Linked DNA regions of Pseudovibrio sp. M1P-2-3. The main gene of each other region encodes a partner of the protein of the gene in region 2 in a complex. Links are inferred from orthologs where the notes say so. Each region holds a gene or a part of one and is shown on either strand. Other genes may lie near its edges.

Region 1 (4,548 bases), 230 kb from region 2 along the record:
GAGCGATTTAGTAAGAGAGGGAAACTACCAGCGCCCGTTCAAAAAACTATAAAGACTGTTCTTTTTATAGGAGAACAGTCACTTTGTCCGACAAAAGGCAGCCGCGGGGCGGTTTTTGCAATAGAGCGCCTAGGCCATAGGGTTATTTTCATACCCACGGCAACGGTAGTTGCTGGTGAAACTGTATTTACTGAGGCCAATTCCAACTTTTTGAAGAGTGCTGGTACAGCTTTTTCAGCTACAGATATTGATGCGGTTCTGGTTGGTAATCTCTATTCGGAGGACCAGGCGACATTAACGGAACAGCTTTTAAGAGATTTTGTTGCCGTTAACACTAGTTTAAAAACTCTTCTTAGTGTGAGTGCTGTTAGAGAACTACATTTGGCAGGTCATACAGATTCACTTGGGCAGATATGCAGTTATCTGATTGGTGATATGAAGAGTATTTCCAACTATGCAAACTTTCCAGCTGATTGCGAGGCAGAACTGATCGCTGCGGCACGTTCCCTTGAAATTGAAAGAGTTCTTATTACAAATGCCCCAGCAATGCGGCGGAATTCGCACTCATACTTGCTTGTAGGACCATCGGGGAGCACGTCAGTAGAACACTCTAAAGTACCCGGCTCAGATTTTGATTATGGTTACCTATTAGAGGCTCTAATGCTTGTTCGACTATTGGAGGGGCAACGGGATGAAGATGCGTTGAAAGTATCCGCAGCCTCCGTTTTTGAGCTGGCAGCAAAGAGTGTTCGAATGGGTGCGCAAGAACTACTGTACTCGCAAAATCAAGAGGCCCTCATCAGGCCCATGGCATTGGTGAATGACAGACGCGTGGTTGAAGGCTCTATTCCGAAATAATTGAGAAACCCATTATGGAAAATCTAGTCGCAGGCGTGGGTGCTTGCCAAGAAGGTTGGTTAGTCATTTTACGGAGCTGTCGGGATAGGGGCGGTGAAAAGGTTTCCAAACAAGCTTTTCATCTTTTTCAAGAATTCATGAATGAGATTCAGTTATTAAGCCTGAGCTGGAGAGTTTCATATACGAGGTTCACCCTGAAATAGGGTTTTGGCGACTTAATGGAGATAGGCCAATCCAATTACCAAAGCGGATTAAAGGAATTGCAAGTAAATAGGGCCTGGATATGAGGCAGGTTATACTTGTCAACTTTAGTTTTTTGCAGATTTCTTTAATCAATCACCTCCAGAAGGCTCCTGTCGGACAGACTTGTTGGACGCCTGTGCGAGTGCTGTTATTGCGGAAAGGCTGTTGACTGGAGCTGCTCAGCCGTTTCCCAAGAACTTTCAGTGCGATGCCCGTGGCTTAAGGGTGGCCCATCTGGGCATGACACAAATAGCTTAGAATTTCTTATCATACTCTATGAGGCGCAAAGTGTTTTAAGGTAGCGCTTTGGGCTGTGGTACTGCGTTGATAGTTGGCACGGATCTATTGTCATCCTGTGGGATTAAATTATTAAATACGGTCAAAAATCCTTGCTTCTTGCTTTCTGATTTTTCGGCCTGACTTTGTATAGGTGCCAATGATAGTTGTGCAGCTGTTGGTTGTTTAGGTGAGGGGCCAGAGGCTTGCTGTAATGCTAAGGATGAACGGGCCGGGCCTTGTTCATTTCCAAAGAAACTGGCAACAGCATCTTGGCGTTCTTTTCTTCGAACTGATGCTGTTTGGTACTCTTGAATTTTGAGATTGTCGCTTAATTGTTTTTGGGCGACTGCTTTGGCAACTCTTTGAGGAACCTCATAGGCGGGACAAGAGTTTCTAGGGTTAAAGCGTGCGCCTGAATTCTTTAAGTTCGCATTAAAGACGTATTTTTTGTCACAAACATCAATTTTGGGCGGGCGACCAGTTACTTCAAAGTGATCACTTCCTTCTTTCAGCATTTTCCAAAATTCGTAGTGCTCACTACCCGAGTGCTTTGCCATGTTTTTTGCTGTCATGCGAAATGGGAAGGCATGTACTTGAAACTTACGCTGCCCTCCTAAGAAACTTTCTCGTGCCAGAGCGTAGATATCGGAGATTTGCTCATCGGTCATAGCGTAGCAACCGCGCGATGAACACGCACCGTGGACCATCAAAAAGGTGCCTGTGCGATCGTGTGCACGATCATACTTGTTTGGAAAGCCAAGATTGAATGCAAGGTAATAGTCGGAATTTGGGTTCATTTGAGCCCGAGAAATCTTGTAGAAACCTTCAGGTGCTTGTCGGTCGCCCTCTTTGAATTTCGGCCCGAGTTTTCCTGACCACTTACAGATTTCAAATGTTTCCAGTAGCTCATAAGTACCGGAGCGAGCTTCTTTCCAGACCTCTAGTTCCGACTCTTCTTTGAATAGTCGTACGAGAATAGGAGAGTGTTCGTCCATGGAGTAGCGCTGAATTTTGCGCTTGATGGAGTCGCTGATGGGCTTTTCATGTTTCGCACCCATATATTCGCTGCCCTGGCACGCAATCAGTGTAGATGCCAGTGCAATAGCAGCCAACGGTCTGGTCATATTTTTCAAGCCAGCGATGAATGGTGAAAACATGAATACGCCCCTAAGTTAATTCACTGGCAAATCTAACTCCCCCGAAGCCTGCCAGTCTTCATGTCAAGAATACTAATGAATCTAGGTTTATCAAAAGTTAGAGAAGACCGACCCGATATGATCCAATTAGAGGAAACTTGATTATGATTATTATGAGGCGACTTTATGTAGGAAAAAAGGCATGGTAATTTTCCATGCCTTTACCAACAATAGGTTTTGAAGCGTTGGCTTTAGCCGAGACTTCTACCAATCGCCAGAAACTTTTCTCGTCTTTGAGATTTCAGCCCGCTCGCATCTAGTTCACTTAAGCGTGCGAGTGCTTTTTCGATTGTTGTACCGGCCCGATCAATAACAGTGTCTCTGGCACGGTGTGCGCCGCCAATCGGCTCATTGATGATTTCATCAATCACTTTGAGGCGCAGAAGATCTTGAGCTGTAATTTTCATATTATTGGCGGCTTCTTGAGCCTTAGCGCTGTCCCGCCAAAGAATAGAGGCGCCAGCTTCCGGAGAAATGACGCTGTAAATGGCGTGCTCGAGCATTGCAACATGGTTAGCTGTTGCTATGGCAATGGCCCCGCCTGAGCCACCTTCACCAATAACAAGGGAGATGTTGGGGACGGTTAAGTTCAGGCACTTTTCAGTCGAACGGGCAATGGCTTCAGCTTGTCCTCGTTCCTCAGCTCCAACGCCTGGGTAAGCCCCGGCCGTATCAACAAAGGAAATGACCGGAAGACCAAAACGATCTGCCATATCCATGATACGCACAGCTTTCCGGTAACCTTCCGGGCGAGCCATACCAAAGTTACGATGCAGCCGGCTTTTTGTATCGTTACCTTTTTCCTGACCTAAAACAGCTACCGACTGGCCACGAAAACGGCCAAGTCCTGCAATTAGAGCATGGTCTTCAGCGTAGTTTCGGTCTCCGGCAAGTGGTGTGAAGTCTGAGATAAGTCGGCTTATGTAGTCTTCAGCATGGGGACGGTCAGGGTGTCGTGCTACTTGTGTTTTTTGCCAAGGCGTAAGTTCAAGGTAGAGCGCTTTCAAAGCAGTGGCGGATTTGTCTTGCAGCTTATTGATCTCTTCGTCAACATTAACAGCTTCACCGCTTTCAGCGAGGGTTTTGAGCTCTTGAACCTTGCCTTCTAGGTCGGCAACTGGTTTTTCAAATTCAAGGTAACTGCGCATATAGTTTTTCACTCGTTGCAATTCGCAGGGTGGCAATGCCAAAAGAACGCATAATGTCTGCGCCTAAAGTTGGCGAGACACTGGCGTTACCGCGCCCTTCTGTCAAGGGATTCAGGCATAAATCTGGTCGTGGGGGCCTGCCTCAGCAAGTTTTTGTCGTAAAATTGCTATAAAATTACTGAGCGGCCGCCCGTTTACCGCTAGTGGGTAAGGTAAGTTGCCTCGCTTCAACTACAAGTGCCCCAGTTCCCGTTGGGATAGAAATTCTATAGGGTATTAAAACTCTTTTTTGAGAAATAGGTGCCAGCCAGACTTCAATTTTGTTAGACTTAGAGAGCATTTTGATGTTTTTTCGCTCTGGTTTGTGCCCGGCAACAGGTATCCATTTCGCTTTGCAAATGACGACTGGGCCTTCATAGCCACTGTTAGAAATATGACGAACTTCCTTGTACTCTAACTTAATATCAAAGCGCACCCACCCGTCAAAAATGGGAAGGGTCCTCTCACAGGCCTTCGGGCTTAGTGCATGCCTTTGGACTTTGACTGGCATTAAGGCTGCGCTTAGTGGGTCAAGAGCGTTTTTGATGTGCTCTTTTGTGACTTTAATTCTTGTTTTAGAGGGTTTGAAACCTGGGCGAACTTCAGCCCGGTGAATATGCCCGGAAGCTTGTTTCAAGTTCACATAAAAATCACGCTTGGTTGTGCTGGAAGCCATTTCATAGCGGGAAGCTAGAACTTTTGAACTGGAGACCCATCCTTTTGCACGTGCTCCGCCTTTTCCAGTGGAGAAAAGTGTGCCAATTCCAGCTGGTTCCATCTCTACG
Region 2 (2,795 bases):
TACGGCTGGAGATCCCGACTTAGAAGTGTCAAGTGAGATACTGGGTGCTCTTCCTGCTGCTGGTAGTGATATAATCGAGCTCGGAATGCCGTTTTCTGACCCGATGGCGGAAGGTATTCCAATTCAGCTTGCTAGCCAGCGCGCTTTATCTAATGGCCAAACCATGGATAAAACCCTGCAAATGGTTCGAGAGTTTCGCAAGAAGGACAATACAACTCCTATTGTACTGATGGGATATTATAACCCCATCTATGTCCGTGGCTCTACAAACTTTGTTAAAGAAGCTAAGGATGCAGGCGCCGATGGGCTCATCATCGTGGATGTTCCTGCTGAAGAAGATCACGAATTATGTATTCCAGCCCTTGAAGGGGGCTTGAATTTTATCCGTTTAGCCACACCTACATCAGATGATGTCCGGCTACCGACAATCTTGAAAAATACATCAGGCTTTGTTTATTACGTATCGGTAACTGGGGTTACCGGCTCTGAGATAAAAAATAAAGCTGATGTTGCCACTGCGGTTAAACGTATAAAGAAGTATACCGATTTGCCCGTTGCTGTAGGGTTTGGCGTTAAAACTGCCGAAGATGCGGCTACAATCGGAAAAGACGCCGATGGCGTTGTCGTAGGTTCAGTTCTGGTTGAAGCAGTTCGCAAGAGCTTGGACCAGAATGAGAAACCAACAGCGCAAACGGTAACTGCGGTTACTGACATCGTAAAGTCTTTACGTTCTGGCGTCGAAAAAGCTAGAAGCTAGACTTTCAACTTTGGCAGCGCAGAGTATTGTGCTGCCCAACATACAATAACATCAACAACTGGCGGGGCTGCCCGTGAACTGGATTAACAACGTCGTTCGACCGAAAATTCGCAGCTTTCTTGAAAAGCGCGAAATGCCGGAGAACCTTTGGATTAAATGCCCTGAAACGGGCGAAATGGTATTTCATAGGGATTTGGAAGCTAACCAATGGGTTATTCCAAACTCTAATTTCCATATGCGCATTTCAGGGGCAAAGCGCTTTGAGTATTTCTTTGATGAGGGGAAATACGATAAAGTTGAAACGCCAGAAGTTGCTTTGGATCCACTCAAATTTCGCGATCAAAAGCGCTATGTTGATCGTCTGAAAGATGCGAAAGCCAAAACAAATCTGGATGATTCCGTCCTCGTGGGCAAAGGTAAGGTGAATGGTCTTGAAATGACCGCAGCCGCACAAGACTTTGCCTTTATGGGTGGCTCATTAGGCATGGCTGCTGGTGATGCAATCATCAAAGGCATGGAAACGGCTGTCGAAAACAAGACACCGTTTATTATGTTCGCAGCCTCGGGCGGAGCACGCATGCAAGAAGGCATTTTGTCTTTGATGCAGTTGCCCCGTACAACAGTTGGCGTGCAAATGCTGCGCGACGCTGGCCTGCCTTACATTGTTGTGCTGACCAACCCGACAACCGGCGGCGTAACAGCTTCCTATGCAATGCTGGGCGATGTGCATATTGCCGAGCCAGGTGCATTGATTGGCTTTGCAGGTCAACGGGTTATCGAGCAAACCATTCGTGAAAAACTTCCAGAAGGTTTCCAGCGTTCCGAATATCTTTGGGAACATGGTATGGTGGACATGGTCGTTCATCGTCACGAAATAAAAGAAACCATTTCGCGAACCTGTAACATTTTGATGAAGCGGGATAAAAGTATTCCGCCACAAGAAGTGACAGATGTGCCCTCCACGGAGGTCTTGCCTTCAACCGAAAGCACAGCACAAGGCTAATTGTGATTTTCTAAGAAACTCCCAATTTCCCTGTTTTATGATAGAGTCCGGCTTGTTGAGCCGGACTTTTTCTTTACCCTTCAATGAATACTCAAGGCAGCTGCACCCCATGAACCTTGTAGAAAACGCCCTTGAACGACTAATGAAATTACATCCAGCCGAAATTGACCTTTCGCTGGAGCGTATGACCAGAGTGCTTGATGCTTTGGGAAACCCTGAAAAGCACCTGCCTCCAGTGTTTCACGTTGCAGGTACCAACGGAAAGGGTTCCACAAGCGCATTTATTCGTGCTCTATTGGAAAGCCTTGGCAAACGCGTTCACGTTTACTCCTCTCCGCATCTTGTTTCATTCAACGAACGCATCCGGTTAGGATCAACAGGCAAGTTTGTTGAAGATGAAAGGCTTCTTGAGGCTTTGGAAGCTGTAGAAAAAGCAGCAGCAGGGCAATCCATTACCTTCTTTGAAGCAACCACCGCTGCCGCCCTGTGGCTTTTTGCTAGTGACCGCGCAGACTATCTGGTTCTTGAAGTGGGGCTTGGCGGAAAGCTTGATGCAACAAATGTCATTAATACCCCCTTAGTCAGCGTGATAACCCCCATCGCCAAAGACCACGAGAACTTCTTAGGAAATAACCTAGAGGACATCGCGAAAGAAAAAGCAGGGATCATAAAGCGGGGGCGACCTATTGTTAGTGCACAGCAGACCAATGCGCCCCACAGGGTGATCGAAAGACAGGCACAAAGGTGCCAAGCACAAATCTATTTCTCCGGACAGGAGTTTGTCTGCTGGGAGGAGGGAGGACGTCTGGTTTATCAAGATGAGCAGGGACTCTTGGAGTTCTCCATGCCCAAACTTGCCGGACACCATCAGGTCGATAATGCTGGCCTTGCAATTGCAGCGTTGAGAACAACAGGTCTTCTGTCAGACATCGATGAACAGCAATCATGCGAGAAAGCTCTGCGCAAGGCAAAGTGGCCAGCCCGCCTGCAACCCCTTTACAAGGGAGATCTTCTCAAACTTCTTCCCGAGTCGAC

The links.
Region 1: the proteins of accD (region 2) and P6574_RS19005 are in contact, whole or in part, in a solved structure (PDB 8UXZ), measured with the Escherichia coli proteins. The link is inferred for Pseudovibrio sp. M1P-2-3 from one-to-one orthologs.

The regions. Positions count from the first base shown.
Region 1 is NZ_JARRCW010000001.1:4,312,674-4,317,221, reverse strand. Bases 1,747-4,548 are described here. They hold P6574_RS19005 (acetyl-CoA carboxylase carboxyltransferase subunit alpha), read right to left. Parts: upstream 3,725-4,548; coding sequence 2,768-3,724; downstream 1,747-2,767. Other genes in these bases: P6574_RS19000 (DUF3108 domain-containing protein), read right to left, coding at 3,900-4,548; P6574_RS19010 (murein L,D-transpeptidase family protein), read right to left, coding at 1,747-2,537. Also shown: ispG (flavodoxin-dependent (E)-4-hydroxy-3-methylbut-2-enyl-diphosphate synthase), read left to right, coding at 1-2; P6574_RS19015 (carbohydrate kinase family protein), read left to right, coding at 1-858; more of P6574_RS19010, read right to left, coding at 1,395-1,746. UniProt on the Escherichia coli protein: Component of the acetyl coenzyme A carboxylase (ACC) complex. First, biotin carboxylase catalyzes the carboxylation of biotin on its carrier protein (BCCP) and then the CO(2) group is transferred by the carboxyltransferase to acetyl-CoA to form malonyl-CoA.
Region 2 is NZ_JARRCW010000001.1:4,544,413-4,547,207, reverse strand. It holds accD (acetyl-CoA carboxylase, carboxyltransferase subunit beta), read left to right. Parts: upstream 1-830; coding sequence 831-1,760; downstream 1,761-2,795. Other genes in the region: P6574_RS20075 (bifunctional folylpolyglutamate synthase/dihydrofolate synthase), read left to right, coding at 1,903-2,795; trpA (tryptophan synthase subunit alpha), read left to right, coding at 1-757.